Pararhizobium capsulatum DSM 1112: one gene and its partner. The protein of the gene in region 1 interacts with the protein of each later gene in a pairwise test. Links are inferred from orthologs where the notes say so. Each region holds a gene or a part of one and is shown in the gene's direction. Other genes may lie near its edges.

Region 1 (8,127 bases):
CTCGACGCGAACTGCAATCTTGGTGCGGTCCTCGTTTGCGACGGCGGGATGAACGCCTCCAAAGGCGACGATGGTCGCGATGGACGCGCCGCCGACAAGTACCTGTCGGCGCGTGGGGTTGAATGTCATGGAATTTCCCTCCGGTCTGGAGCGCCCTCTCAACCGGAAAAGGCGCTCGTCAATTCGATGGAACGATTAGAGCCAATAATCTATAAATTATATAGAATAAATATTTTCCAATATGACCTCTTTTCGCAACCAGTTTTCCGTTTTTCCGAACTCTGATGCAAAGCCATACGGCGCGGCTCCCGGCGTTGGCCTTTTATATTGGCAGTTGAAATCTATCGGTTTTTCGCACTTGTCGGAATTAACGTCATGTCCATCCGCCCGTCGCCAGAAATACTGCCTTCCCAATCCACCCTTTCCGTCATCGCCCGAATTGAATGGCAGACGGTGGCTTTGGCTCTCGCCATTTATGGTGGCTACTTTGCCGTGACATGGTTCTGGCAGTCATTGCCGGTCGTCGTGGTCATCGCCGCTGGCGGCTGGTTGGTCGCCTGGCACGGGTCGCTGCAGCATGAGGTCATCCACGGCCATCCGACCCGCAACCGGCGTGTCAATGATGCGATCGGTTGGCCGCCTTTGTCGCTCTGGCTGCCTTACGCGATCTACCGAGAAGGCCACCTGACCCACCATCGCGACGAACACCTGACCGACCCGATCGAAGACCCGGAATCGTCTTACTTTACACAAGTTGCCTGGGAGAGCATCGGCTGGCTCGGCCGCCGCCTGGCGGCGTGGAACACGACGTTGCTTGGACGGCTGACGCTCGGCCCTGTTGTCATGATCGTCAACTTCCTCGTTCAGGAAGCCGCACTGGTCTTTAAAGGTGACCGGAACCGCGCGGCATTGTGGGCGCGGCACGCGATCGGCGTCGGCGCCGTTCTGGTCTGGGTGATGTGGGTCTGCGAAATGCCCCTGTGGCTCTATCTCTTCGGCTTCGTCTATGTCGGCGCAGCACTCAGCCGGCTGCGGTCCTATGCCGAACATCGCTATGCCGACCATCACGACGAGCGCACGGCCATCGTCGAAAACAGCCCGCTGTTTGGACTTCTCTTCCTCTACAACAACCTGCATGTGCTGCATCACAAGCGGCCCGGCGTTCCATGGTACCGGATACCCTTGCTCTATCGCCGTCACCGCGATTTTCTGGTCTCGGTGAATGGCGGCTTGGTCTATAACGGCTATGTTGACGTGGCGCGTCGCTTTCTAGTGAAGCCCCATGACGACCCACGCCATCCTCAGCATCGCCAGCCTGTCACCCGACGTGACGACGAGGTAAGCGCTGTTCCAGAAATTACTATTTGAAAGCTGTCCGTGAGTTCACCAAAAGAAATTCTCCTCAACGCGTTCAACATGAACTGCGTCGGCCATATCAACCACGGTCTCTGGACTCATCCGCGCGATCGATCGGACGAATATAACAGGCTCGACTACTGGACCTCGCTTGCGGCGACGCTGGAACGCGGCCTGTTCGACGGGTTGTTTCTGGCGGATATCGTCGGCGTCTATGACGTCTATCAGCAGTCGGTCGACCTGACGCTGAAGGAATCGATCCAGCTTCCGGTCAACGATCCGTTGATGCTGGTCTCGGCTATGGCGGCGGTTACCAACGGGCTTGGCTTCGGCGTGACCGTCAACGTGCATGCCGAGGAGCCCTATATCTTCGCCCGCCGTATGTCGACGCTCGATCATCTGACCGAAGGCCGCATCGGCTGGAACATCGTCACCGGCTATCTCGACAGCGCCGCGCGCGCCGTGGGGCAGGCCGCCCTTGGTGAACATGATACACGCTACGACCGTGCCGACGAATGCCTCGATCTGCTCTACGCTCTCTGGGAAGGAAGCTGGGACGACGAGGCCGTTATTCGCGACCGGCAGGCGCGGGTCTATGCCGATCCGCAGCATGTGCGAAAGATAAAACACGAGGGCAAATACTACCGCGCCGATGGCTATCACCTGAGCGAACCGTCACGCCAGCGCACGCCGGTGCTCTATCAGGCTGGTACCTCCGGTCGTGGCCAGCAGTTCGCCGCCCGCCATGCCGAATGCGTCTTCATCTCATCGCCTGACACCAACGTGGCGCGAGCCGCATCACGGAGCATCCGGCAGGGTGCCGTCGCGCAAGGGCGGCGGGCCGAGGATATCAGGATCTTCGCCGGCATCACCGTTGTCGTCGACAGGACTGAGAAAGCGGCGCAGGAGAAATACGAGGATTACGTCCGCTATGCGAGCCCAGAGGCGGGCCTTGCCCATTTCTCCGCCGGCACCGGCATTGATTTTTCCCAATACGAACTCGATGAGCCGATTACCTACGGCAAAGGCAATTTCGTCCAGACCTCTGTCGATCTCGCCCGCGAACGCGGCTGGACGAAGCGCAGCATTCTATCGGGCATGGAACTTGGCGGCCGTTATCCGCTGATTATCGGCAGCCCGGAGCAGGTGGCCGATGCGCTCGAAACATGGATCGACAACGGCGAGGTGGACGGTTTCAATCTCGCCCGCACGGTGACGCCGGAAAGTTATGAGGATTTCATCGATCTGGTCGTCCCCGTGCTGCAGCAGCGTGGCCGATACAAGACGGCCTATGGCGAGGGAAGCCTGCGCAAGCGTTTGTTCGGCGAAGGAAACCGACTGCCGGATCGTCATACCGGCGCAACCTTCCGGCACGGCCGCTCGGCTGAAATCCCGGCCTGATGATTGGTCGCCGGTATAATTTTTCACAGTGCCAGACCGTCGGAATGGATGTCGGCTCAGGGGGCGAGGAGACGACATCGGCATGGTGCAAGCCTGATGACGGGTGAAACCGGCTTTATGAGGTGAAATTATCGTTTATTTCGCTGGCAGGGGACGTTCTGGCGACGAAAACCGTCGGCTGCCAGCGCGGGACGAAGAAGCCGAGCTTTTCCCGCGAACCTCGGTTGCGTGGAATAAATTTCTTTGCCTATAGAAATAGTCGATAATACCCTCGCTGCCATTGGAAATCGTTCAATGGTTTTGCGACGTTATGGTCAATTCTGTCTTCGGTGCCGCCGGCACCTCCATCTTCGAAGAGATGTCACGGCTGTCCGCCGAGACGGGATCGATCAATCTCGGTCAGGGCTTTCCCGAGGCGCTTGAGCCGGAAGAGCTGATCGAGGCGGCCATCGCTGCCCTTCGTGAAGGCCCGCATCAGTATCCGCCGATGATGGGTATTCCGGCGCTGCGCAAGGCGGTGGCGGAGAATACCCAGCGCTTTTTCGGCCAGGGGGTCGATTGGGAGCAGGAAGTGCTGGTCACCTCTGGCGCGACCGAAGCCCTGACGGATGCCTTCTTCGGCCTGCTTGATACGGGTGACGAGGCGATCGTGATCGAGCCCGTCTACGACGCCTATAACTTGCTCATCCGTCGCGCCGGCGCCGTGCCTGTCCCCGTCCGCCTTGAGCCACCCCATTGGCAGCTGACGGCCGACAAGCTGGAGGCGGCGATTACCCCGCGCACGAAGATCATCGTGCTCAATACGCCGATGAACCCGATCGGCAAGATTTTCGACGACAACGAGCTGGTGGCCCTGCGCGATGTGGTGCTCAAGCACGGCCTGACTATCGTTTCGGACGAGGTCTACGAACATCTGGTCTTCGACGGCGCGCGCCATCGCTCGCCGTTCTTCCTGCCTGAGCTGCGTGATCGCACCGTGCGTATCGGCTCGGCCGGCAAGACCTTCTCCGTCACCGGCTGGAAGGTCGGTTATGTGACGGCGGAACCCCATCTTCTGCGCCCGATCGCCCGCGCCCATCAGTTCATCACCTTTACGACGCCGCCCGCCCTGCAGGCTGCTATCGCCGTTGGTCTCGCCCTGCCAGACAGCTATTTCGATGGGCTGAAGGCTGGGCTCGCCGAGCGTCGCGACCTGCTGGTTGCCGGGCTGCGCGCCGCCGGTTTCGCCGTCGATCCGGCCGAGGCGACGTATTTTGCCGTTGCCGACCGCAGCGGGTTTGCACCCGAAGAAGACGATCTTGCCTTCTCGCGCCGGCTGACGCTGGAGGCGGGCGTGACGCCGGTGCCGATCTCATCGTTCTACGGCAAGCGCGATGTCACCAGCCGCATCCGTTTCTGCTTTGCCAAGCGCACCGAAACCCTGAACGAGGCCGTGCGCCGGCTTGCGGCCTGGCGCGACGAGCGCGGCTGGAAGGCCGCTTCGTAACCCGAATTCTTCTCATTCCATCCATGCCATACAAGGGGACCTATCTGATGAAACGTAGCTATCGTTCTTTGCTTATCCTGCCGGCGCTTGCGCTGTTTCTGGGAACAGCCGCTTCGGCCTCCGCTGAAAAAATCCGCTTCGGCGTCACCGCCGGGCCGCATGCGCAGATCGCCGAAGCCATCGTGCCGATCGCCAAGGCCAAGGGCCTCGATATCGAGGTCATCGAGTTTTCCGATGGCGCCCTGATCGACCCGGCTACCAATGACGGCGATCTCGATGCCAACGGTTTCCAGCATACGCCGTACCTCGACCAGCAGAACCGCGACCGCGGCCTCGCCGTCGTCTCTGTCGGGAAGACGGTACTCCTGCCGATGGCCGGCTATTCGAAGAAGTACAAGACGCTCGCCGAGCTGCCTGACGGCGCGCAGGTGACGATCCCGAACGATCCGAGCAATCTCGGCCGCGCCCTGAAGCTGCTCGAAAAGGGCGGCCTGATCAAGCTCACCGCCGGGGTCACCTTCAACGCGACCGAACTCGACGTCATAGAGAACCCGAAGAACATCAAGATCATCCCGCTCGAAACCGCGCAGCTTCCGCGTTCGCTGGAAGATGTCGATTTCTCCGTCATCACCTCGCACTTCGCGCTGAGCGCCGGCCTTGTTCCGACCCGCGACAGCATCCTCATCGAAGACCAGCTATCCGACTACCATTGCCTGATCGGCGTTGCCGAGAAGAACAAGGATGCGCCCTGGGTAAAGACACTGGTCGAAGCCTACCAGTCGCCGGAGGTGAAGTCGTTCATCGAGACCAAGTTCGGCGGCAACGTCATCGCGGTCTGGTAAGATTATGACCAAGCTTGCTCTTTCCCCTGTGCTGCGGATTGATGAGAAAGTGGAGCCCTCCGTGACGGCGGCCCCGGCCCGGCGACAGGTGGTCCGTGTCGAAGACCTGACCATGGTCTACGACCAGAAGGCCGGGCCTGTTCTCGACAAGGTGTCGCTTTCCGTGGAGGAGGGCGATATCCACGGCATCATCGGCCGCTCGGGCGCGGGGAAGAGCACGCTGGTGCGCTGCCTCAACCGGCTGGTGGTTCCGACCTCCGGCCGGATCGAAGTCTCCGGCCACGATATCACCCGTCTTTCGGGCGCAGACCTTCGCGGTGCCCGGCGTGATATCGGCATGATCTTCCAGCATTTCAGCCTGATGTCGTCGCGGACAGCGGCGGATAATGTCGCGCTGCCATTGGAGATCGCCGGCATCTCAAAGGAAGAGATCCGCAAGCGCATTCCCGTGCTGCTCGATCTCGTCGGTCTTTCCAACAAGGCCGATGCCTATCCGGTCGAGCTTTCCGGTGGCCAGAAACAGCGTGTCGGCATCGCCCGCGCGCTGGCGCTTGATCCGAAGGTGCTGCTGTCGGACGAAGCGACCTCGGCGCTCGATCCCGAAACGACAGAGCAGATCCTCTCGCTCCTGAAGGACATCAACCGCCGCCTCGGCCTGACGATCGTGCTCATAACCCACGAGATGGAGGTGGTTCGTGCCATCGCGAGCCATGTCACCGTGCTGGAGCATGGCCAGGTGGTCGAAAGCGGCCCGACCTTCGATGTCTTCGCCTTCCCGAAATCGCCAGTGGCGCGCTCCTTCCTGTCGTCGATCGTGGCGCACGAACTGCCGCCGCAGGTGGCCGGACGGCTGAGCCCCGAACCTTCCAGCGACACGGCGCCCGTGCTCCGCATTGTCTTCACCGGCGAAGCAGCAGAAGAGCCGGTTGTTGCCGATCTCGCCGTCAAGTTCGGCATCCGGGCCTCGATCCTGCATGGCCGCATCGACTACATCGACGAACGGCCGCTCGGCATTCTCACTTTGCTGCTTCCGGAGGCGGCCGATCGTGTGCCCGCCATTCTCGCCCATCTGTCATCCCTCGGTCTCCATGGAGAGGTTATCGGCCATGCTGTCCGATCTTCTGCCGCCGGCACTCGTCGCGCTGCTTCTTGATTCCATTCTCCAGACGGCGACCATGGTCGGCGTTGCCGCGCTGCTGTCGACGCTGATCGGGCTGCCGCTCGGCGTGCTGCTGGTCGTCACCGGAACTGGCCAGTTTCTCGAACGCCCGGCGCTCAATCGCGTCATCGGCACGGTCGTCAACCTGATCCGCTCCACGCCGTTTATCATTCTCATGGTTGCGATCATTCCGTTGACCCGGCTGTTGGCCGGCACGACGGTCGGAACCGCTGCAGCGATCGTGCCGCTGACGATCGCGATCACGCCGCTCTATGCGCGCCTTGCGGAGGCTGCGATGCGTGAGGTCGATCAGAGCCTGATCGAAGCCGCGCAAGCCATGGGCGCCACGCCGCTGCAGATCATCTGGAAGGTGCTTCTGCCCGAGGCGCTGCCCGGCATTCTCGCGGGACAGACAGTCACACTCGTCAGCCTTGTCGGCTATTCCGCCATGGCCGGAACGGTCGGCGGGGGCGGGCTCGGCGATCTCGGTATCCGCTTCGGCTACCAGCGCTTCATGCCGGAAGTGATGGTCGCCGTCGTCATCGTGCTCGTGATCATCGTGCAGTCGATCCAGGTGGCGGGCGACTGGGCCGCGCGCACCGTCAACCATCGCGTGGCCCGCAGCCGCCTCGTGGCTCGCAGCCACGACCAAACCTGATCTTTCTTTTCGAGGAGTATGAACATGACGATCCACACCAAGCCGACCCATCTGCCGACGATCGATTTTTCCCGCTTCTACGGCAGCTCGGCCGAGCGCGAAGCCTTTATCAAAGAACTGACCCGCGTGCTGCACGATCACGGTTTCTTCTATCTGACCGGCCATGGCGTGCCGCAGAGCCTGATCGATGACGTCATCGCCATCTCCAAGCGCTTCTTTACGCTGCCGGAGGCTGACAAGCTTTCGATCGAGATGGTGAAATCGCCGCATTTCCGCGGATATAACCGCGCGGGATATGAGCGCACCCGCGGCGAGCAGGATTGGCGCGAACAGCTCGACGTCAACACCGAGGGTGAGCCGGTGGCATCCGGTGCCGATACGCCGTGGAACCGGCTCTACGGTCCGAACCAATGGCCGGAAGCTTTGCCCGAATTGCGGCCGCTGCTGCTGCGCTACCAGGCTGAAGTCACCCGCATTGGCATCGATGTACTGAAGGCGATCGCGCTGTCGCTCGGCCAGCCGGAAAATGCCTTTGCCGAGATCTACGAACCGTCGCCGTCGCAACTCCTGAAGATCATCCGCTATCCCGGCCGCGATGCCGCCGGCAGCGATCAGGGTGTCGGCGCGCACAAGGACGGCGGCTTCGTCACCGTGCTCCTGCAGGATACGACACCAGGCCTTCGCATTCGCACGGAAGAGGGCGTCTGGATCGAGGCCCCCCCGGTTCCCGGCACCTTTGTCATCAACAGCGGCGAGCTTCTGGAACTGGCGACCAACGGTTTCGTCAAGGCCGACGTGCATGATGTGGTGACCCCGCCGAGCGGCACGGAGCGTTTCTCGGTCGCCTTCTTCCTCGGTGCCCGCTACGACGCCACGATCCCGGTCATTCCGCTACCGGAAGAGCTGAAGCGCGGCGAGCGCGGCATTACCGTCGATCCGCTCAACCCGATCTTCCGGGAAGTCGGCATCAACCACCTGAAGAGCCGCCTGCGCTCCCATCCGGATGTCGCAGCCGAGCACCATCCTGACCTGCTGCACCTGCTGGAAAAGCCGGCAAAGGCATGACGTTTCCCGCCGCCTCCATCCCAACGGGCGGCGGTCTCACACGGTTTTGGAGGATGCCGGAATGTCCGCACAGGAAAGCAATGTCGTCACCCTTCCCGTGGAGGATGCGTCCCGCTGCGAGGTGGCAGCTCTCTGGGATGCTCTGCGGGAAGAGGCCGAC
Region 2 (3,812 bases), 710 kb from region 1 along the record:
GCAGCAGAGAGACCTCATCGTTGTCTCCACCGTTTTGATGCTGCTGATCATCATTCCCGTGATCTTCCTCACGCTGTATTTCGCCTGGCACTATCGCGGCTCCAACAAGGCGGCGAAGTACGATCCCGAATGGCATCATTCCACGCGGCTTGAAGTCATCATCTGGTCTGCGCCGCTGGCGATCATCATCGCGCTCGGCGCCGTGACCTGGATCAGCACCCACAAGCTCGACCCCTACCGGCCACTCGATCGTATCAACGTCAGCCGGCCGGTGACCCCGGAAATGAAGCCGATCAATGTCGAGGTTGTCGCGCTCGACTGGAAGTGGCTGTTCTTCTATCCTGACTACGGCATTGCCACGGTCAACGAGATGGCAGCCCCGGTGGATGTGCCGATCAACTTCAAGATCACCGCATCTTCGGTCATGAATTCCTTCTATGTTCCGGCGCTCGCCGGCATGATCTATGCCATGCCCGGCATGGAAACGAAGCTGCATGCCGTGATCAACAAGGAAGGCGAATTCGAGGGTCTCTCCGCCAACTATTCCGGCGACGGCTTCTCCCACATGCGCTTCAAGTTCCACGGCCTGACACAGCAGGGTTTTGAGGAATGGGCCGCCCGCGTGAAGTCGCAGGGCACCGCGCTGAACCGCGATGCCTACCTGAAGCTCGAAAAACCGAGCATCAAGGAACCGGTCCACTACTACGCCACCGTCGATGACGGCCTCTATACCTCGATCCTCAACATGTGTGCCCATCCCGGCAAGATGTGCATGAGCGAGATGATGCACATCGACATGATGGGCGGCGGCGGTGTCGAAAGCCACGAAAACAAGGCCAAGCTGGAATATGACAGCCGCCATGAAAACGACGAGGCACCGGCAGCGACGGTTCCTGCCACCGGCAACCCGGCCCGCAGCGAAGAACCGGCCGAAGGCATCGAAGGCGGCGCATCTGGCGAGGACCAGATGAATCACGATATGCACCAGGGCCACTCGATGCCCATGGATGATCAGGGCGGCGCGGCTCCCGCGCAGCTCAACACCAACGGCAGCACGCAGCCGTAAGGCCGCACTTTAGGACTTTGGACAGACCCATGTTCGGCACCACTTCTTGGACACAACTTCTCTTCGGTCGGCTATCGCTTGAAGCGATCCCGCACGAGCCCATCGTCATCGTGACGTTTTTCGCTGTCGCGATCGGCGGCATCGCGGTTCTCGGCCTGATCACCTATTTCAAGCTCTGGGCCTATCTCTGGAACGAATGGTTTACATCCGTCGATCACAAGAAGATCGGCATCATGTACATCATCCTGGCGCTGATCATGCTGCTGCGCGGCTTTGCCGACGCCATCATGATGCGCATCCAGCAGGCGATCGCCTTCAATGGCTCGGAAGGGTATCTCAACCCTCACCATTACGACCAGATTTTCACCGCCCATGGCGTGATCATGATCTTCTTCGTGGCAATGCCATTCGTCACGGGCTTCATGAACTATGTCGTGCCGTTGCAGATCGGCGCGCGTGACGTTTCCTTCCCGTTCCTCAACAACTTCTCGTTCTGGATGACGACGGCCGGCGCGATCGTCATCATGATGTCGCTGTTCATCGGCGAGTTCGCGCGTACGGGCTGGCTCGCCTATCCGCCGCTCTCAGGCTCGGACTACAGTCCCGGCGTCGGGGTCGACTATTATATCTGGGGCCTGCAGGTCGCCGGTGTCGGAACGACACTTTCGGGCATCAACCTGATCGCCACCATCGTCAAGATGCGCGCGCCGGGAATGACCTTCATGAAGATGCCGGTCTTCACCTGGACCTCGCTCTGCACCAACATCCTGATCGTCGCCACCTTCCCGATCCTGACTGCGACGCTCGCCCTTCTGACCCTTGACCGTTACGCCGGCACGAACTTCTTCACGAACGACCTCGGCGGCAACCCGATGATGTACATCAACCTCATCTGGATCTGGGGCCACCCGGAAGTCTACATCCTCGTGCTGCCGGCCTTCGGCATCTTCTCCGAGGTGGTCGCAACCTTCTGCGGCAAGCGCCTGTTCGGCTATGCGTCGATGGTCTACGCAACGTGCGTTATCATGATCCTTTCCTACCTCGTGTGGCTACACCACTTCTTCACGATGGGCTCGGGCGCCTCGGTGAACGCCTTCTTCGGCATCACCACCATGATCATCTCGATCCCGACAGGAGCCAAGATGTTCAACTGGCTCTTCACCATGTATCGCGGCCGCATCCGCTACGAACTGCCGATGTACTGGACGATCGGCTTCATGGTGACCTTCGTCATCGGCGGCATGACCGGCGTTCTGCTCGCCGTTCCGCCGGCAGATTTCGTGCTGCACAATTCGCTGTTCCTCATCGCCCACTTCCACAACGTCATCATCGGCGGCGTGCTGTTCGGGCTGATGGCGGGCATTGTCTACTGGTGGCCCAAGGCCTTCGGCTACAAGCTCGATGACTTCTGGGGCAAGATGACCTTCTGGTTCTGGCAGATCGGCTTCTTCTTCGCCTTCATGCCGCTCTATGTGCTCGGCCTGATGGGCGTCACCCGTCGCGTCTCCCAGTTCGAAGACCCGTCGCTGCAGATCTGGTTCGTGATCGCAGCCTTCGGCGCGGGCCTGATCGCGCTCGGCATCGCCTCCCTGGTCATCCAGCTCGTCGTCAGTTTCCTTAAGCGCGACCAGCTGCGTTGCGACAGCGGCGATCCGTGGGATGGCCGTACTCTGGAATGGTCGACGTCCTCGCCGCCGCCGGAGTATAACTTCGCCTTCACGCCGGTCGTGCACGATCATGACAGCTGGTACGACATGAAGAACCGCGGCTATGAGCGCCCGCTAATCGGCTTCCGGCCAATCCATATGCCCAAGAGCACCGGCACCGGGGTCATCCTTGCTGCCATCAGCATCGCCTTTGCCTTTGCGATGATCTGGTACATCTGGTGGCTGGCGATCGTCTCCTTCGTTGGTCTCATCGCCGTCGCGATCGGCCATACCTTCAACTACAACCGCGACTTCTACATCCCCGCAGAAACCGTTTCCGCAACGGAAGATGCGCGCTCGAAGCTGCTCGCGGAGCGGACCTGACATGGCACACGACATCCACGCGCAGACAAGCGAAAAGCCGGTCTTCTACCTGAAGGAAGATCATCACCCGGAAGGCAGCACCAATCTGGGCTTCTGGCTTTATCTGATGAGCGACTGCCTGATCTTCGCAGCGCTATTTGCCACCTATGGCGTACTCGGCCGAAACTATGCGGCCGGCCCGTCACCGGCCGATCTGTTCGACCTGTCGCTGGTGGCGATCAACACCGCGATGCTGCTGTTCTCCTCCATCACCTATGGCTTTGCGATGCTGCAGATGGAGCGAAACGCCAAGGCGGAAACGCTGTTCTGGCTCGCTATCACCGGCCTCTTCGGTCTCGCCTTCCTCGGCCTCGAGCTCTATGAATTCACGCATCTGATCCATGAAGGTGCAGGTCCACAGCGCAGCGCATTCCTATCGTCCTTCTTCACGCTGGTCGGCACCCATGGCCTGCACGTCACCTTCGGCATCATCTGGCTGGTCACGCTGATGGTTCAGGTCGGCAAGCGCGGCCTGATCCCGGAAAACCGCCGCCGCCTGATGTGTCTGTCGATGTTCTGGCACTTCCTCGACGTCGTCTGGATCGGCGTCTTCTCCTTTGTCTATCTGATGGGAGTTCTCGGATGAGCTCGAACAACCACGCCCCCGCCCACGAGAGCGCTTCGGATACCCACCATGCCCACAGCCACGGCCATGAAGCCGGCCACGGCACGTTCAA

Evidence for each region.
Region 2: the proteins of QO002_RS20605 (region 1) and cyoB interact in binary tests that used the Escherichia coli proteins (3 or more experiments, as listed by UniProt). The link is inferred for Pararhizobium capsulatum DSM 1112 from one-to-one orthologs.

The regions. Positions count from the first base shown.
Region 1 is NZ_JAUSVF010000002.1:16,719-24,845, reverse strand. The notes cover bases 2,371-5,155. They hold QO002_RS20605 (aminotransferase), read left to right. Parts: upstream 2,371-3,067; coding sequence 3,068-4,243; downstream 4,244-5,155. Other genes in these bases: QO002_RS20595 (methionine ABC transporter ATP-binding protein), read left to right, coding at 5,090-5,155; QO002_RS20600 (MetQ/NlpA family ABC transporter substrate-binding protein), read left to right, coding at 4,291-5,085; QO002_RS20610 (LLM class flavin-dependent oxidoreductase), read left to right, coding at 2,371-2,757. In the rest of the region: QO002_RS20620 (ABC transporter substrate-binding protein), read right to left, coding at 1-129; QO002_RS20615 (fatty acid desaturase), read left to right, coding at 376-1,368; more of QO002_RS20610, read left to right, coding at 1,378-2,370; more of QO002_RS20595, read left to right, coding at 5,156-6,238; QO002_RS20590 (methionine ABC transporter permease), read left to right, coding at 6,192-6,902; QO002_RS20585 (isopenicillin N synthase family dioxygenase), read left to right, coding at 6,927-7,967; cysE (serine O-acetyltransferase), read left to right, coding at 8,029-8,127. UniProt on the Escherichia coli protein: Shows aminotransferase activity with methionine and histidine as substrates, and to a lesser extent also with phenylalanine.
Region 2 is NZ_JAUSVF010000002.1:733,262-737,073, forward strand. What follows is about bases 602-3,595. They hold cyoB (cytochrome o ubiquinol oxidase subunit I), read left to right. Parts: upstream 602-1,095; coding sequence 1,096-3,096; downstream 3,097-3,595. Other genes in these bases: cyoA (ubiquinol oxidase subunit II), read left to right, coding at 602-1,066; cyoC (cytochrome o ubiquinol oxidase subunit III), read left to right, coding at 3,098-3,595. In the rest of the region: more of cyoA, read left to right, coding at 1-601; more of cyoC, read left to right, coding at 3,596-3,721; cyoD (cytochrome o ubiquinol oxidase subunit IV), read left to right, coding at 3,718-3,812. UniProt on the Escherichia coli protein: Cytochrome bo(3) ubiquinol oxidase is the terminal enzyme in the aerobic respiratory chain of E.coli that predominates when cells are grown at high aeration.